Regions from separate parts of the Pantoea sp. SGAir0430 genome, predicted to be linked through region 2. Evidence: predicted binding sites of a transcription regulator. Region 2 holds the regulator's gene; the other holds the start of a gene.
The links. The regulator CRP, encoded in region 2, controls carbon source genes, mostly activating them, when cyclic AMP is high. The targets are predictions, from matches to a motif close to ATGTGANNNNNNTCACAT.
Positions count from the first base shown of each region.

Region 1: a site for CRP is predicted at 5,328-5,345, ahead of rbsD (D-ribose pyranase). Genes of this name have one in related genera too.

Region 1 covers NZ_CP039427.1:2,945,144-2,952,876, reverse strand. Annotated here, with positions in the region: gene ravA (ATPase RavA) at 1-518, opposite strand, end outside; gene kup (low affinity potassium transporter Kup) at 818-2,686, shown strand; gene qseC (quorum sensing histidine kinase QseC) at 2,698-4,029, opposite strand; gene qseB (quorum sensing response regulator transcription factor QseB) at 4,026-4,688, opposite strand; gene E7738_RS13960 (YgiW/YdeI family stress tolerance OB fold protein) at 4,859-5,254, shown strand; gene rbsD (D-ribose pyranase) at 5,427-5,846, shown strand; gene rbsA (ribose ABC transporter ATP-binding protein RbsA) at 5,854-7,362, shown strand; gene rbsC (ribose ABC transporter permease) at 7,359-7,733, shown strand, end outside.
Region 2 covers NZ_CP039427.1:3,292,760-3,300,492, forward strand. Annotated here, with positions in the region: gene E7738_RS15455 (YccS/YhfK family putative transporter) at 1-1,449, opposite strand, end outside; gene crp (cAMP-activated global transcriptional regulator CRP) at 1,508-2,140, opposite strand; gene E7738_RS15465 (OsmC family protein) at 2,445-2,849, shown strand; gene E7738_RS15470 (phosphoribulokinase) at 2,920-3,789, opposite strand; gene E7738_RS15475 (YheU family protein) at 3,851-4,069, opposite strand; gene E7738_RS15480 (hydrolase) at 4,072-5,088, opposite strand; gene E7738_RS15485 (LysE family translocator) at 5,149-5,751, shown strand; gene E7738_RS15490 (LacI family DNA-binding transcriptional regulator) at 5,753-6,733, opposite strand; gene tauA (taurine ABC transporter substrate-binding protein) at 6,969-7,733, shown strand, end outside.

The sequences.
Region 1 (7,733 bases), 350 kb from region 2:
ATCAGCATACGGTCGTACAGCGCTTCCAGACCGCTGTCGGCCTCCGGCAGTTCGTTGGAGGCGGTGACCAGCAGACGCATCGGGATCGGCTCTTCGCTGTCGCCGTTGCGGAAGCGACGTTCGTTAATGGCGGTGAGCAGCGTATTGAGAATCGCCGGACCGGCTTTCCAGATCTCATCCAGAAAGACAATTTCGGCATCCGGCAGATAGCCTTTGGTCAGACGCTGGTAGCGTCCTTCATCTTTCAGCGCCTGGATCGACAGCGGGCCAAACACCTCTTCAGGCGTGGAAAAACGGGTCATCAGGTATTCAAAGGCACGGGCGTGCTGGAAGGCGTATTTCAGGCGGCGGGCAATCAGGCTCTTGGCGATGCCCGGTGGCCCAAGCAGAAACACGCTTTCGCCGCTCAGCGCTGCCAGCAGGCAGAGACGAATGGCATGATGCCGTTCATACAGCCCTTTCTCCAGGGCATTGCTGAGGCGAGAAATTCTTTCTGCCAAAAGATGGGGTTGAGCCATAATCACATCATTGTCCTTCTGATCCTGGTGCCGTCATATTCTGGCGAGCGCAATACTCTACTGTTTATCATGCGTGAAAGCGTTGATAGCCGTCAGCTTTTTTGTTTCAGAAGGTTGAGGTGAGGCAAATCGCGGGTTTTCAGCGCATTTCGCGCCGATTTTCGGCGAAAAAACGCTGCACAGACGGCGTAATGCCAGACGGTAAAAGTAGGTTTTTTCGGGAATATGTGCATACTGTGCGCTTTTTGATGATCTGAGCGCCGGGCTGAGGCCTGCGCGGCTCCAACAAAAGACAACTTATGAGCTCGGATAAGAAACAGTCCCTTGGCGCAGTCACTCTGGCGGCGATCGGCGTGGTGTATGGCGATATCGGTACCAGCCCGCTCTATACCCTGCGCGAGTGTCTCTCTGGTCAGTTCGGCTTTGGCGTTGAACGCGAGGCGGTGTTTGGCTTTCTGTCGCTGATCTTCTGGCTGCTGATTCTGGTGGTTTCGCTTAAATACATCAGTTATGTGATGCGCGCCGACAACGCCGGTGAAGGCGGGATCCTGACGCTGATGTCACTGGCGGGCCGCAACACCGGCGCACGCGCCACGGCGATTCTGGTGATCATGGGGCTGATTGGCGGCAGCTTCTTCTACGGGGAAGTGGTGATCACGCCGGCGGTATCCGTGCTTTCGGCCATCGAAGGGCTGGAGATCGCCGCGCCGAGCCTTGATAGCTACATTGTGCCGCTGGCGATTGCGGTACTAACGCTGCTGTTTGTGATTCAGAAACACGGCACCGGCATTGTCGGTAAGCTGTTTGCGCCGGTGATGCTGCTGTGGTTCATCATTCTGGCGGTGCTGGGTGCGCGCAGTATCATCAATAATCCCGAGGTGCTGCACGCCATGAACCCATACTGGGCGCTGCACTTCTTTATTCAGTACAAAACGGTATCGTTCTTCGCGCTGGGCGCGGTGGTGCTGGCGATCACCGGCGTTGAAGCGCTGTATGCCGATATGGGCCACTTTGGTAAGTTTCCGATTCGCCTGGCATGGTTTGTGGTGGTGCTGCCGTCGCTGGTGCTCAACTATTTCGGCCAGGGCGCGCTGCTGCTGGAGCATCCGGAGGCCATCAAAAACCCGTTCTTCCTGCTGGCGCCGGACTGGGCGCTGATTCCGATGCTGATTCTCGCGACGCTGGCCACGGTGATCGCCTCGCAGGCGGTGATCTCCGGCGTATTTTCGCTGACGCGCCAGGCGGTGCGTCTTGGCTATCTGCCGCCGATGCGTATTGTGCACACGTCTGAAGAGGAATCCGGCCAGATTTATATTCCGGTGATCAACTGGCTGCTCTATTTCTCGGTGGTGATTGTGATCGTCGGCTTTGAGCACTCCAGCAATCTGGCGGCCGCCTACGGGATTGCGGTGACCGGTACCATGGTGCTGACCGCCATTCTGTGTTCAACGGTGGCGATTCAGAACTGGCACTGGAATCGCTACCTGGTGGTGCTGATTCTCATCGCGATGCTGTGCATCGACGTTTCGCTGTTCTCTGCCAACCTGGTCAAAGTGTTCTCCGGCGGCTGGCTGCCGCTGACGCTGGCGCTGATGATGTTTATCGTGATGACCACGTGGAAGAGCGAGCGCTTCCGCCTGCTGCGTCGTATGCATGAGCATGGCAATTCGCTGGAGGCGATGATCGCCTCGCTGGAGAAATCGCCGCCGGTGCGCGTGCCGGGCACGGCAGTCTACATGTCACGGGCGCTCAATGTCATCCCCTTTGCCATGCTGCATAACCTGAAGCACAACAAGGTGCTGCACGAGCGCGTGGTGCTGCTGACGCTGCGTACCGAAGATGCGCCTTATGTGCACAACGTGCGTCGCGTGACCATTGAGCAGCTGTCGCCCACCTTCTGGCGCGTGGTGGCAAGCTACGGCTGGCGCGAAACGCCGAATGTCGAGGAGATTTTCCACCGCTGCGGCCTCGAAGGGCTCAACTGCCGCATGATGGAAACCTCGTTCTTTATGTCACACGAGTCGCTGATCATCGGCAAACGCCCGTGGTATCTGCGTCTGCGCGGCAAGCTGTTCCTTGCGCTGCAGCGCAACGCCCTGCGCGCGCCGGATCAGTTTGAAATTCCGCCTAACCGGGTAATCGAGCTCGGTACTCAGGTCGAAATCTGACGCATCGCGCGTCACCAGCTGAGGGTGACGCGCAGCCCCTGCGGCTGCACCGCGCTGAAGGTCAGCCGGATGCCGTGCAGCTGAGCCACATTTTTCACAATCGACAAGCCAAGCCCGCTGCCGGTTTGCGCCTGCCCCGGCGGTCGCCAGAAGCGTTCGCCCAGCCGCGCCAGCTGCTCTGCGCTAACGCCCGGTCCGTTATCCACCACCTCCAGCCTGCGCGCGCTGAGCCGCAGCTGAATCTCACTGCCGGACGGTGTGTAGCGCAGCGCGTTATCCAGCAGATTGCGCAGCAGTAAACCCAGCAGCAGTGGATGACCGTTCATCACCGGTTCCGCGTCAGCCGTCAGCGTCAGCCTGGTGTGCTGCGTTGCCGCCTGTGCCTGGTGTTCGGTCACCAGCTGGTGCAGCAACGGTGCGAGGGGGACCGGCTGAAATTCGCTGCGCAGATCGTCCGCTTCGACGCGCGACAGCGTCAGTAGCTGATCGACCAGCCGCGTGGCGCGCAGGATGCCGCTGTCGAGCTGCTGCAGCGCATGGTTACGCATCGCCTCGTCATCGCCGGCCAGCTGGATCACCTCGCTCTGCACGCGCAGCGCTGCCAGCGGGCTGCGCAGCTCGTGCGCCGCATCGGAGGTAAACCGCCGCTCGCGCTGGACCAGCTGTGCCATACGGGCAAACAGGCCATTCAGCGCCGCCACCAGCGGCTTCACCTCCAGCGGCAGGCGTTGCGGCGTCAGCGGGGTGGCATCATCCGGCGCGCGCTGCTGCAGCGATGCAGTCAGGCGTTTCAGCGGACGCAGCTCAAACCACACCAGCGCCAGCAGCAACAGCAGCATCAGCGGCATGGCCACCAGCCACGGCAGCAGGCTGCTCAGTGCCAGATCGCGCGTCATGTCATCACGATATTCCCACTCCTGTCCAACCACCACGCGCCACTGCTTATCGGCTGACGTCAGCCACAGCAGCCGCCAGCGATCGTCATCGCCACGCAGGCGACCATCGTGGAAGCCGTCACGATCCGCTGTAAACTGCAAATCGCGGCCGTTTTCGCCGTCGTTCAGCAGCGGTTTGCCGTCGGCGCTGAACAGCGCAAAGGCCAGCGCGTCGTCATCCTGATCGCCGCGATGGTGGCGCAAAATCGCTTTGGTTTTTGGCAGCGAGGCGGCCTGCAGGCGACTGGCATCCAGCGCCAGCAGGCGTTTGGCGAACAGCATCTGCTGGGTATCAAACAGCTCATTAACGGTGTCGCGCGTCTGCTGCCATGCGCTAAAGGTGGCACTGGCACCACACAGAATAATTAACAGCAGAAAGCCGATGGCCAGCCGCAGGAACAGACTCATTCTGCCGCTCCCAGCGTGTATCCAATACCGTGCACGGTGCGGATGAACTGACTGCCGAGCTTTTTACGCAGATGGTGGATGTGCACTTCGACCGCGTTACTGGAGACGTCGTCGTCCCAGCTGTACAGTTTCTCCTCCAGCTGCGCGCGCGTCAGCACGCGACCGGGATTGCGCAGGAACAGCTCCAGCAGCGCCAGCTCACGGCTTTTCAGGCTGAGCGGTTCGCCATCCAACATCACGCTGTGGCTGCCGGGAGCCATCACCAGCCTGCCGTGACGCAGCTCCGGCTGCAGCTGACCGTGACGGCGACGAATCAGCGCCTGCAGACGCGCGGCCACCTCCGTCAGCGCAAAGGGCTTACACAGATAGTCATCGGCACCGAGCTGCAGGCCCTGCACGCGCTGGTCCAGCGCATCGCGTGCGGTGAGGATCAGCACCGGGACATCCGCGCCCTGCTCACGCCACTGGCGCAGGATGTCCAGCCCGTCACGTTGCGGCAGCGACAGATCCAGCACCACGGCATCCCATGGCGCCGCGTTGAGCGCCTGAAATCCGGCTTCGCCGCTGACAAACCAGTCGACGCTGAAACCCAGTTTGGTCAGGCCGACCTTCAGGCCATCGCCAATCAGCGTATCGTCTTCAATTAATAAAATGCGCATGCGTTTCTCCCGGTTACCTGGGGGTTTATACGAAGCAGATGCGTGCTTGTACAGCGTCATTCGCCCGTTTTAGCTTATTTTTTCCCTCTTTTTTTCCCTTAAGATCCTGTTAAGAACCCTGTGGTGAAATAGCTCCCGTAATCCGCACAGACATGGAAATGAGGTGAAAAATGAAAAAGAGTGCAGCGCTGTTCGCCATTATCGCCCTGGCGGCAACCCCGGTGTTAGCCGCCCAGCAGGGTGGCTTTGTCGACCCTAACGCGCCAGCCGCTCAGGCTAAAGCCGGCGGTTTTAAGGCCGATAACAGCAGTGTGGTGACGGTAAAACAGGCCGAAGAGATGAAGGATGACAGCTGGATCACCGTGCGCGGCCAGCTTGATAAGCAGATCGGCGATGAAGATTATCTGTTCCGCGACAGCAGCGGCAGCATGAAAGTGGAGATCGACCACAAACGCTGGAACGGCCAGACCATTACGCCGAAGGATCAGGTCGAGCTGACCGGCGAACTCGATAAGGATTTCAATTCGATTGAACTGGACGTTAAACAGGTGCGTAAACTGCCCTAACCTCCCCTGCGGAGCCACGTCCTGGGCTCCGCCATCCCGCCAAACTCAAATTTTCCCCGGCCCAGGCGAAACGTTTCGATGGCGATCACATTTCCGTGATGCCGTCATTGAGTTGCCATGTACATTTAATACACTGCCAGACAGCGAAACGTTTCGCTGTGGAGTGGAATAAATGAAAAAAGGTCGCCTGTTAAACGCTGAAGTCTCTCATGTGATTGCCCGCCTCGGGCATACCGATACGCTGACGATTGCCGATGCGGGCTTGCCGATCCCGGCCGGTCCACAGCGCATCGATCTGGCGCTTACGCCCGGTACGCCCGATTTTTTACAGGTGGTGGAGGTCATCACGCAGGAGATGCAGGTTGAGAGCGCCCTGATAGCGGAAGAGATCCAACAACACAATCCGCAACTCCACAGCCAGCTGATCGCCGTGCTCGAAGCCTTGCAACAGCACCAGGGGAATGTCATTAGCGTTCGTTACACCAGCCATGAACAGTTCAAACAACACACTCAGCGCAGTCAGGCGGTCATTCGCAGCGGAGAGTGCTCTCCGTATGCGAATGTCATCCTGAGCGCGGGCGTCACTTTCTGAGGCCGCTATGCAACCGTTATTGCAACTCAGGGGAATTGAAAAATCATTTCCCGGCGTGAAGGCGCTCAACGGCGCGTCGCTGGCGGTTTATCCCGGGCGCGTGATGGCGTTAGTGGGAGAGAACGGCGCGGGCAAATCCACCATGATGAAGGTGCTGACCGGCATCTACAGTATGGACGCCGGTTCGCTGCACTGGCTGGGCAAAGAAGTGACGTTCTCCGGGCCGAAAGCGTCTCAGGAAGCCGGCATCGGCATCATCCATCAGGAGCTGAACCTGATCCCGCAGCTGACCGTCGCGGAGAATATTTTCCTCGGCCGTGAATTCGTTAACCGCTTTGGCCGCATCGACTGGAAACAGATGTATGCCGCGGCGGATGCGCTGTTAAAGCGCCTCAATCTGCGCTTCAGCAGCCACAAGCTGGTGGGCGATCTGTCGATTGGCGACCAGCAAATGGTAGAGATTGCCAAAGTACTCAGCTTCGAGTCGCAGGTCATCATTATGGATGAACCGACCGATGCGCTGACCGATACCGAAACCCTGTCGCTGTTCCGCGTCATCAATGAGCTGAAAGCGCAGGGCTGCGGCATTGTTTATATCTCCCACCGCATGAAAGAGATCTTTGAGATTTGCGATGACGTCACCGTGTTCCGCGACGGCCAGTTTATTGCCGAGCGCGCGGTAAACGATCTGAGCGAAGAGGGCCTGATCGAAATGATGGTTGGCCGCAAGCTTGAGGATCAGTATCCGCATCTCGATCAGACACCGGGCGAGGTGCGGCTGCGGGTCGAGCACGTTAGCGGACCGGGCGTAGAAGATGTCAGCTTTACCCTGCGTAAGAGCGAGATTCTGGGCATTTCCGGTCTGATGGGCGCGGGCCGCACCGAATTAATGAAGGTGCTGTACGGCGCGCTGCCGCGTACGCACGGCAAAGTGACGCTTAACGGCCGCGAGATTGTCACCCGCTCGCCGCAGGACGGCCTGGCCAACGGCATCGTCTATATCTCGGAAGACCGTAAGCGTGACGGGCTGGTGCTCGGGATGTCGGTCAAAGAGAACATGTCGCTGACCGCGCTGCGCTACTTCAGCCGCGCCGATGGCGGCCTGAAGCACGCCGAAGAGCAGCTGGCGGTGGGCGATTTTATTCGCCTGTTCAATGTGAAAACGCCGTCAATGATGCAGCCGATCGGTCTGCTGTCCGGCGGTAATCAGCAAAAAGTGGCGATTGCGCGTGGCCTGATGACGCGCCCGGATGTGCTGATCCTCGACGAGCCGACGCGCGGCGTCGATGTCGGGGCGAAAAAAGAGATCTATCAGTTAATTAACCAGTTTAAAGCCGAAGGGCTGAGCATCATCCTGGTGTCGTCGGAAATGCCGGAAGTGCTGGGCATGAGCGACCGCATTCTGGTGATGCATGAAGGCCATCTGAGTGGCGAATTTTCCCGTGAGCAGGCTACCCAGGAATCCCTGATGGCAGCGGCGGTCGGTAAGCAACACAGCGAGGAGTTAGTTGTATGAGTACCCAAACCTTACCTGCCAGCCGTCGCTGGTTCAGCAAAGCCTGGCTGCTGGAGCAGAAATCGCTGATCGCGCTGATTGTGCTGATCGCGGTGGTTGCCAGCCAGAGCCCGAACTTCTTCACGCTGCCCAACATGTTCAACATCCTGCAGCAGACGTCGGTCAACGCCATCATGGCGGTGGGCATGACGCTGGTGATTCTGACCTCAGGTATCGACCTTTCGGTCGGCTCGCTGCTGGCGCTGACCGGCGCGGTAGCGGCATCGATTGTCGGGCTGGAAGTTAATGCGCTGGTGGCCGTGGCGGCATCGCTGGCGCTCGGTGCCTTTATTGGTGCCATTACCGGTGTGATTGTGGCGCGCGGCAAGGTG
Region 2 (7,733 bases):
CAGGAACTGCGCGCCATTCAGTGACAGCAGCTGCAGCGAATACACCGCCGTTACGGTAAAGCCAATCATCGACCAGCCATAATATTTACGCGTGATCAGATAGCTGGCGAGCGTGATGACCAGCATGGTCAGCAGGGCAATCGACTCCGGAACAGCAAAGCGCAGCGACGCTGCGGCGATCAGCAAGCCGGCGAAGGTGCCGAGCGCCCGGTGCTGAATGCGCACGCGCGTGGCGCTGTAGCCGTTCTGGCTGACAAACATGATGGTCATCAGAATCCAGTAGGGCTTGGGAATATTGAAGAACAGCGCCAGCGCGCTGCCGAACATCAGCATCACCGCGAAGCGCGCCGCCGTCCGCAGCGCGGCAGATTTCAGCGACAGGTAGCTGCGCAGCGCCGGCAACAGCGGCAGGCGACGCTGGCGATCGGCCATCAGGTCGCGGGTGTATAGCGGCTTCTGCGTGCGCAGCACGCGCGCGATGCGGCTGAAATGGTAGAGGCAGAAATTACCGACCGGATTATCCGGGTGCTGCCGGGCAATTTTCTCCAGCGCGCCGAGCGGCTTCTCCATGTGGAAGCGTTCCGGCAGCTGGTGATAGAGAATGGCATCGGCCAGCACGCGCAGCCGTGCCGAAATGATTTTCGCGTTCCAGCGGATCACCGCCTCGGCGTGGCTCTGCTCCACCAGCTTTTGCACCTCTTCCGGCTGATGCAGGCTGACCGAGATATGCTCCTGCAGATCGAGCGCAACCTGAAAGGCGCGCGTCAGGCGTTTGTGGCTGTTATCACGGCTGGCGGACAGCATATGCATCTGCTGATAACAGGTGGTGATCAGATCGACCGCTTTCTGCTGACGCGCCAGTAGCGGCGGCAGCGCTTTTTCCGGATCGGTCAGCTGCGTCAGCAGGGTGTATTTGGCGTCGCAGTAATCGGCCAGCTCGCGGTACAGCAGGCTGAGGGTCTCGCGCATCGGCTGCTCTTTCCACAGCCAGAACCAGAACCAGTTAAACAGCCCGTACCACAGCGTCCCGCCGATATACAGCAGCGGCGGGACCCACATCGGCATACGGCCGACGAGGCTTAAGGTAAAGATGGCGGCGATCAGCGTGCCGGGCAGCAAACGACCATGCAGCGGGCTGATTTCACCGGTCACGCCCACCAGCAGCGGTAACACCAGCAGAATCAGCGGCAGCGGCACAGCGTAAGCTGTGAGGTACTGAATCAGAAAACTGCCGCTGGCGAACAGTGCGCCGCCGACAATCAGCCGTTTGAAGAACCGCTTGTGTGGCGTATCCAGACCGGCGATGTTGCAGCAGGCCGGCACCAGGGAGAACAGCAGCCCTTTTTGCAGATCGCCAAACAGCCAGCCGAGCGCCACAGGCAGGCACAGCACCAGCGTTTGCCGCAGCGCATAGTTAACTTCCGGATGATAGATGATTCGACGCCACATCAGCTCATCGTAAACAGAAACGGCGCGATGTTGCCATCACGCCGTGGGTGAGAAGAAATCAGCGGGTGCCGTAAACGACGATGGTTTTGCCGTGTGCGGAGATCAGGTTCTGATCTTCCAGCATTTTCAGGATACGACCCACGGTTTCGCGTGAGCAGCCCACGATCTGACCAATCTCCTGACGGGTGATTTTAATCTGCATACCGTCCGGGTGGGTCATGGCATCAGGCTGTTTCGCCAGGTTGAGCAGCGTTTGCGCGATACGGCCGGTCACATCGAGGAAGGCAAGGTTGCCGACTTTTTCAGATGTAACCTGCAGGCGACGCGCCATCTGCGCCGACAGGCGCATTAAAATATCCGGATTGACCTGAATCAGCTGACGGAATTTTTTGTAGGAAATTTCAGCCACTTCGCAGGCGGTTTTCGCACGTACCCAGGCGCTACGCTCCTGGCCCTCTTCAAACAGGCCGAGCTCACCGATGAAATCCCCCTGATTGAGGTAGGAGAGAATCATCTCTTTGCCTTCTTCATCTTTAATCAGTACCGCGACGGAACCTTTCACGATGTAGTACAGCGTTTCCGCTTTCTCACCCTGATGGATGAGGGTGCTTTTGGATGGATATTTGTGAATATGGCAATGGGACAGGAACCATTCGAGTGTAGGGTCTGTTTGCGGTTTGCCGAGAACCATTCGCTATTATCCTCTGTTGTAATCGTGCCCAAAATACAGGGGGCAGTTTTCCCTGTCAGGCGGTGAAATCGTCCAGCGTTTCCCGTGAGGGACAGTTATTCGGGGGTGGATTCGTAAGCGATGCTTTTGATTCGTCCCGCTTTCGTCTTTCGTGACGAAAATATTTTCAGCACTGTTTGTAGCATAGCTTTTGCAACCTGTCTCCTGTTGTCTCGCTTCAGCAGGTGGGGGATGCGTCTGCATTGCTGTTTGTCAGGTGAAAGCGTACTCTGGCGGCAAAACCGCCGCTTCAGGAGAAAGAATAATGCAGGCACGAGTGAAATGGGTGGAAGGGCTGACCTTTCTCGGAGAATCCTCATCCGGTCATCAGGTATTAATGGACGGCAATTCCGGTGATAAAGCGCCCAGCCCGATGGAGATGGTATTGATGGCTGCGGGCGGCTGCAGCGCGATTGACGTGGTGTCGATTCTGCAAAAGGGGCGCAACGATGTCGCCGATTGTGAAGTCAAACTGACCTCGGAACGCCGCGAAGAAGCGCCACGCATTTTTACGCATATCAATCTGCATTTTATTGTCAGCGGCAAAGCGCTGAGCGATAAAGCGGTAGCGCGCGCGGTGGATCTGTCCGCGGAGAAGTACTGCTCGGTGGCGATCATGCTGGGCAAGGGCGTCGAGATAACGCACAGCTACGAAGTGGTGGAGCTATAATCCAGCCGGGAGCGCGGCCCTGCGCTCCCGATCTCAGCTCCTCCCGGCGAAACTGGCGCGTTAGCCTGCGCTATTCAATGCGTTTTCCTTCAATCAACCGCTGCACCAGCGGCGTCATGATCAACTCCATCGCCAGTCCCATCTTGCCGCCCGGCACCACCAGCGTATTCATGTGGGAAATAAACGAGCCCTGGATCATCGCCAGTAAATAAGGAAAAGCGATGCCCTCCAGGCCGCGAAAATGGATCACCACAAAGCTCTCATCCAGCGACGGGATTTCACGCGCGGCAAACGGGTTCGAGGTATCCACGGTCGGCACGCGCTGGAAGTTGAGGTGCGTGCGGGAAAACTGCGGCGTGATGTAGTTGATGTAGTCTTCCATCGAACGCACCACCGAATCCATCACCGCTTCGCGCGAATGGCCGCGCTCGCTGGTGTCGCGCACCAGTTTCTGAATCCACTCCAGATTAACAATCGGTACCACGCCAACCAGCAGATCGACATGTTCCGCCACGTTATGCTGCTGCGTCACCACGCCGCCGTGCAGGCCTTCATAGAACAGCACATCGGTGTTTTCCGGCAGCGGCTGCCATGGCGTAAAGGTGCCCGGCACCTGATTCCACGGCACCGCTTCATCGTAGGTGTGCAGATATTTGCGCGACTGGCCGAGTCCGCTCTGGCCGTAGTCGCGGAAAGTCTGCTCCAGCAGGCCGAAGTCGTTGGCTTCCGGGCCAAAATAGCTGATGTGACGCCCGAGATCGCGCGCCTTACGAATCGCCATGTCCATTTCCGGACGGGTGTAGCGATGGAAACTGTCGCCTTCCACTTCCGCTGCATGCAGATTCAACTGCTGGAAAATTTTACGGAAGGCGAGACTGGTGGTGGTGGTTCCGGCGCCGCTGGAACCGGTAACGGCTATGACTGGATGCCTGGCTGACATAACAGCGCTCCCTGTGAAGTCCGGCGATGAGCATTGTTACCACGAATTCCTGCGCGGCGCATCAGCCGCGAAATTCACGCCGCGGCATAATATTGACCGACTCGTGCAGTTCTGACCATACCAGTACCACCTCGCCCTGCTGCAGCTGGCGGCGCACGTCGGCCACTTTCTGCGTCAGGCTGCGCTCCTGCTCGCCATAATCGGTGCCTTCACGCAGCACAAAACTTTCTATCAGGTTTTCCAGCGTTGTCGGGTCGAGTTCTTGCCAGGGAATAATCACAATTACATATCCAGATAAGTTGAGAGCCAGTCCGGCACGCGCTGCTCCAGCCACATTTTGGGTCGCAGCAGGCTGCCGCCCACGAAGCCGACGTGACCACCTTGCTGCGTCAGCTGATACTCAATTGTGGCAGACAACTGCTGCGGCTGCGGGATCACCGCATCGGTCATGAAGGGATCGTCTTTAGCATGGATGATCAGCAGCGGCTTGCGCACGCCGGTCAGCAATGGCATGGCGCTGGCGCGCTGATAATAGTCGCGCGCATCAATAAAACCGTGGGCGCGGGCGGTAATCGCATCATCAAACTCACGCAGCCGGCGGAAGGCGCGCAGCTGCGTCAGATCGACCGGCAGCGTGCCCGGCCAGGCGCGCAGTTTGCGCGTGGCGTTTTTCTTCAGCTGGGTCAGCAGGTAGTGCTGATAAAAGCGTGAAAAGCCCACGTCCAGCTTCTGGCTGCACGGCTCCAGCGCCAGCGGCGCGGAAATGGCGACCGCGGCATCCAGCGGGGCCGACGTGCCCTGCAGCCCCAGCAGACAGGCCAGCATATTGCCGCCAAGCGAAACGCCGACCGCGGCAGTCGGCACCGTGCCCCATTCGCGCTGCAGCCAGTGCAGAAAATAGGTCGCATCTTCAGTTTCACCGGAGTGATAGATGCGCTGCAGACGGTTCGGCTCGCCGCTGCAGCCGCGGAAGTGCATGATCACCGCCAGCCAGCCGCGCGCCTGACACGCCTGCATCAGCCCATGGGCATACGGGCTGCGGAAACTGCCTTCCAGCCCGTGGAACAGCACCATGCGCGGCTTGTGACGTGCCTGTGCCGGATCTTCGCTCCACGCCAGATCGACGAAGTCGCCGTCCGGCAGATCGAGGCGCTGCCAGTGCGGGCGCAGCGTGACGCGCCGGCGCAGCAGGCGCGGCAGCAGCGTTTGCAGATGCGCATTGCCGAAGCCGCGCAGCGGGGTAAAGCGCTCGCCGCTCGGGCGATCAAAATAGCCTGGGATAGTACTTGTCTGATGCATAACTCGCTGATAGCTTCGATGGGTTGTTCGCTTTTCTGGGTGAGGAGCACCCGAATATACATGGAACTGAGTCTTTTTTTATCAATGCTGGGCTTTCTCTGGGTCGCGGCCATCACGCCAGGGCCCAATAATATGTTACTTACCGCCTCAGGTGCTAATTTTGGCTTCCTGCGCACCTTTCCACTGCTGATTGGTATCATGATTGGCATGCAGGTGATGTTGCTGATGATGGCGTTTGGCATCGGCAGCCTGATTCTGCTCTATCCCTCACTGCATCTGGTACTAAAAGTGGCCGGTAGCCTCTACCTGCTGTGGCTGGCGTGGAAAATTGCCACCGCCGAATACGAAACGCTGGAGACCGACGATGCCAGCGTGAAGCAGATGCCTTTCTGGCAGGGCGGGTTACTGCAACTGATCAACCCGAAAGCGTGGCTGATGGCGCTGGGTGCGGTCGCCAGCTTTAGCCTTGCCGGCAGCGCCTATCTGCATTCCGTAGTGGCGATCAGCCTCGGCATGGCGCTGGTGAACGTGGTTTCCGGCGTGATCTGGATGGGTTTCGGCTCGCTGATTGGCCGGCTGCTGCGCAGTCCGCGCGCGTGGAAAATCTTCAATCTCGCCATGGGTGCGCTAACCGCAGCCTGCGTGCTGTTGATCTGGCACTGAGTCAGCTGGAGGCGCGCTCAATGCGCGTCCACGGCAGTACTTCATGCACCACTGCCGCCTGACGCTGGCGGATGCGTGCCAGCAGCAGCTGCACGCTGCGGGCACCCATCTGGTTCATCGGCTGGGCAATGGTGGTCAGCGGCGGGTTGATGCTGCTGGTGAACGGAATGCCGTCAAAGCCGACCACCGCCAGATCCTCTGGCACGCGCAGTCCGGCCTCCAGAGCAGCGTGAATCACGCCAACCGCCAGCACGTCTGATACCGCAAACACCGCATCCGGCCGCTCTGGCTGCGTTAGCAGTTCGCGCAGCGCCGCGCTGCCCGCTTCGCAGGAGATGTCGCTGGCGTAAGCGACGCCGTGCCAGTCTAGCCCCAGTTGCGTGATGGCGTCGCGATAGCCGCTTTCGCGCTGGTGCGAATAGAGATAGCGCATATCGCAGTTGACCAGCGCAATGCGCTGACGCCCTTTGCCGGCCAGATAATGCACCGTGTCATAGGCCGCCTGACGGTTATCAATGGTGACGCTGGAGGCGTTCACCGAGGGATCGTACTCCGCACACTGCACCCACGGCGCATCACCAATCAACTCTTTCAGTCCCTGCAGACAGGCCGCGGCGTCCATGGTGATCACCCCATCTACCACTTTGCCGGCCAGCAGCGCCAGATAGGCGGTTTCGCGCCGCAGCTGTGAGGCGGAATTACATAACAGGATGTGATAGCCGTGCGCTTCGGCCTCCGCCTCGATGCCCTGCACCACCCGTGAACAGAACGGATTGGTGATATCGGAAATCAGCACCAGCAACATGTTGCTTTGCGCGGTACGCAGCTGGCGCGCCAGCAGGTTGGGCTGGTATTCGCACACATTAATTGCGGCCAGCACCCGTTTACGCGTATCTGGCCGGACGCCAGGATGCTGGTTTAACACCCGTGAAACCGTGGCTTTCGACACGCCCGCGAGGCGCGCAACTTTCTCAATCGACATGGAGGCCAGTACCGCTGTAAAAGGGGGAAAAAATCAAGACGAGATCAATACCACAGTCGGCATGTGAGCGCCTGACATATTTCTTGCGCACCAGCGGTTTTGTATTTGCACTTTTTGCATAGCGTTACCCGATGTTGATCTAAGAACCGATTTTTATTAGGGATAATTTTTAATTCCTTTATGAAATCATTGCTGCTGGCGACACTGCCGTCACGACTCAACATTGGGGTGCATGATGATGGCAGTAACCAAAACAATAAGCGCGGTAGCAGCCGCGTTAGCGCTGATGACCTTTCAGGCGCAGGCGGTCAATGTGACCGTGGCTTATCAGACGTCGGCGGAACCGGCCAAAGTGGCGCAGGCGGACAACACCTTTGCTAAAGAGAGCGGTGCCACGGTTGACTGGCGCAAATTCGACAGCGGCGCCAGCGTCCTGCGTGCGTTAGCCTCGGGCGATGTGCAAATTGGCAACATCGGTTCCAGCCCGCTGGCGGTGGCCGCCACGCAGCAGCTGCCGATTGAAGCTTTCCTGCTGGCTTCACAGCTGGGCAATTCTGAAGCGCTGGTGGTGAAAAAAGGCATCAGCTCACCCAAAGATTTGATCGGCAAACGCATTGCCGTTCCCTTCATCTCTACCACCCATTACAGCCTGCTGGCCGCGCTGAAACACTGGGGCATCAAACCGACCCAGGTGCAACTGGTTAATCTGCAGCCGCCGGCGATCATTGCTGCCTGGCAGCGCGGTGATATCGACGGCGCTTACGTCTGGGCACCCGCCGTCAATGAACTGGAGAAAGACGGCAAGGTGCTGACCGACTCGTCGCAGGTCGGGCAGTGGGGCTCACCGACGCTCGACGTCTGGGTGGTGCGCAAGGATTTTGCCCGGCAGCATCCTGAAGTGGTCACCGCTTTCGCCCGCAGCGCGATTGCCGCGCAGCAGGCTTATATCGCCAACCCGGAACAGTGGCTGCAGCAGCCGGATAATCTCAGCAAGCTGTCG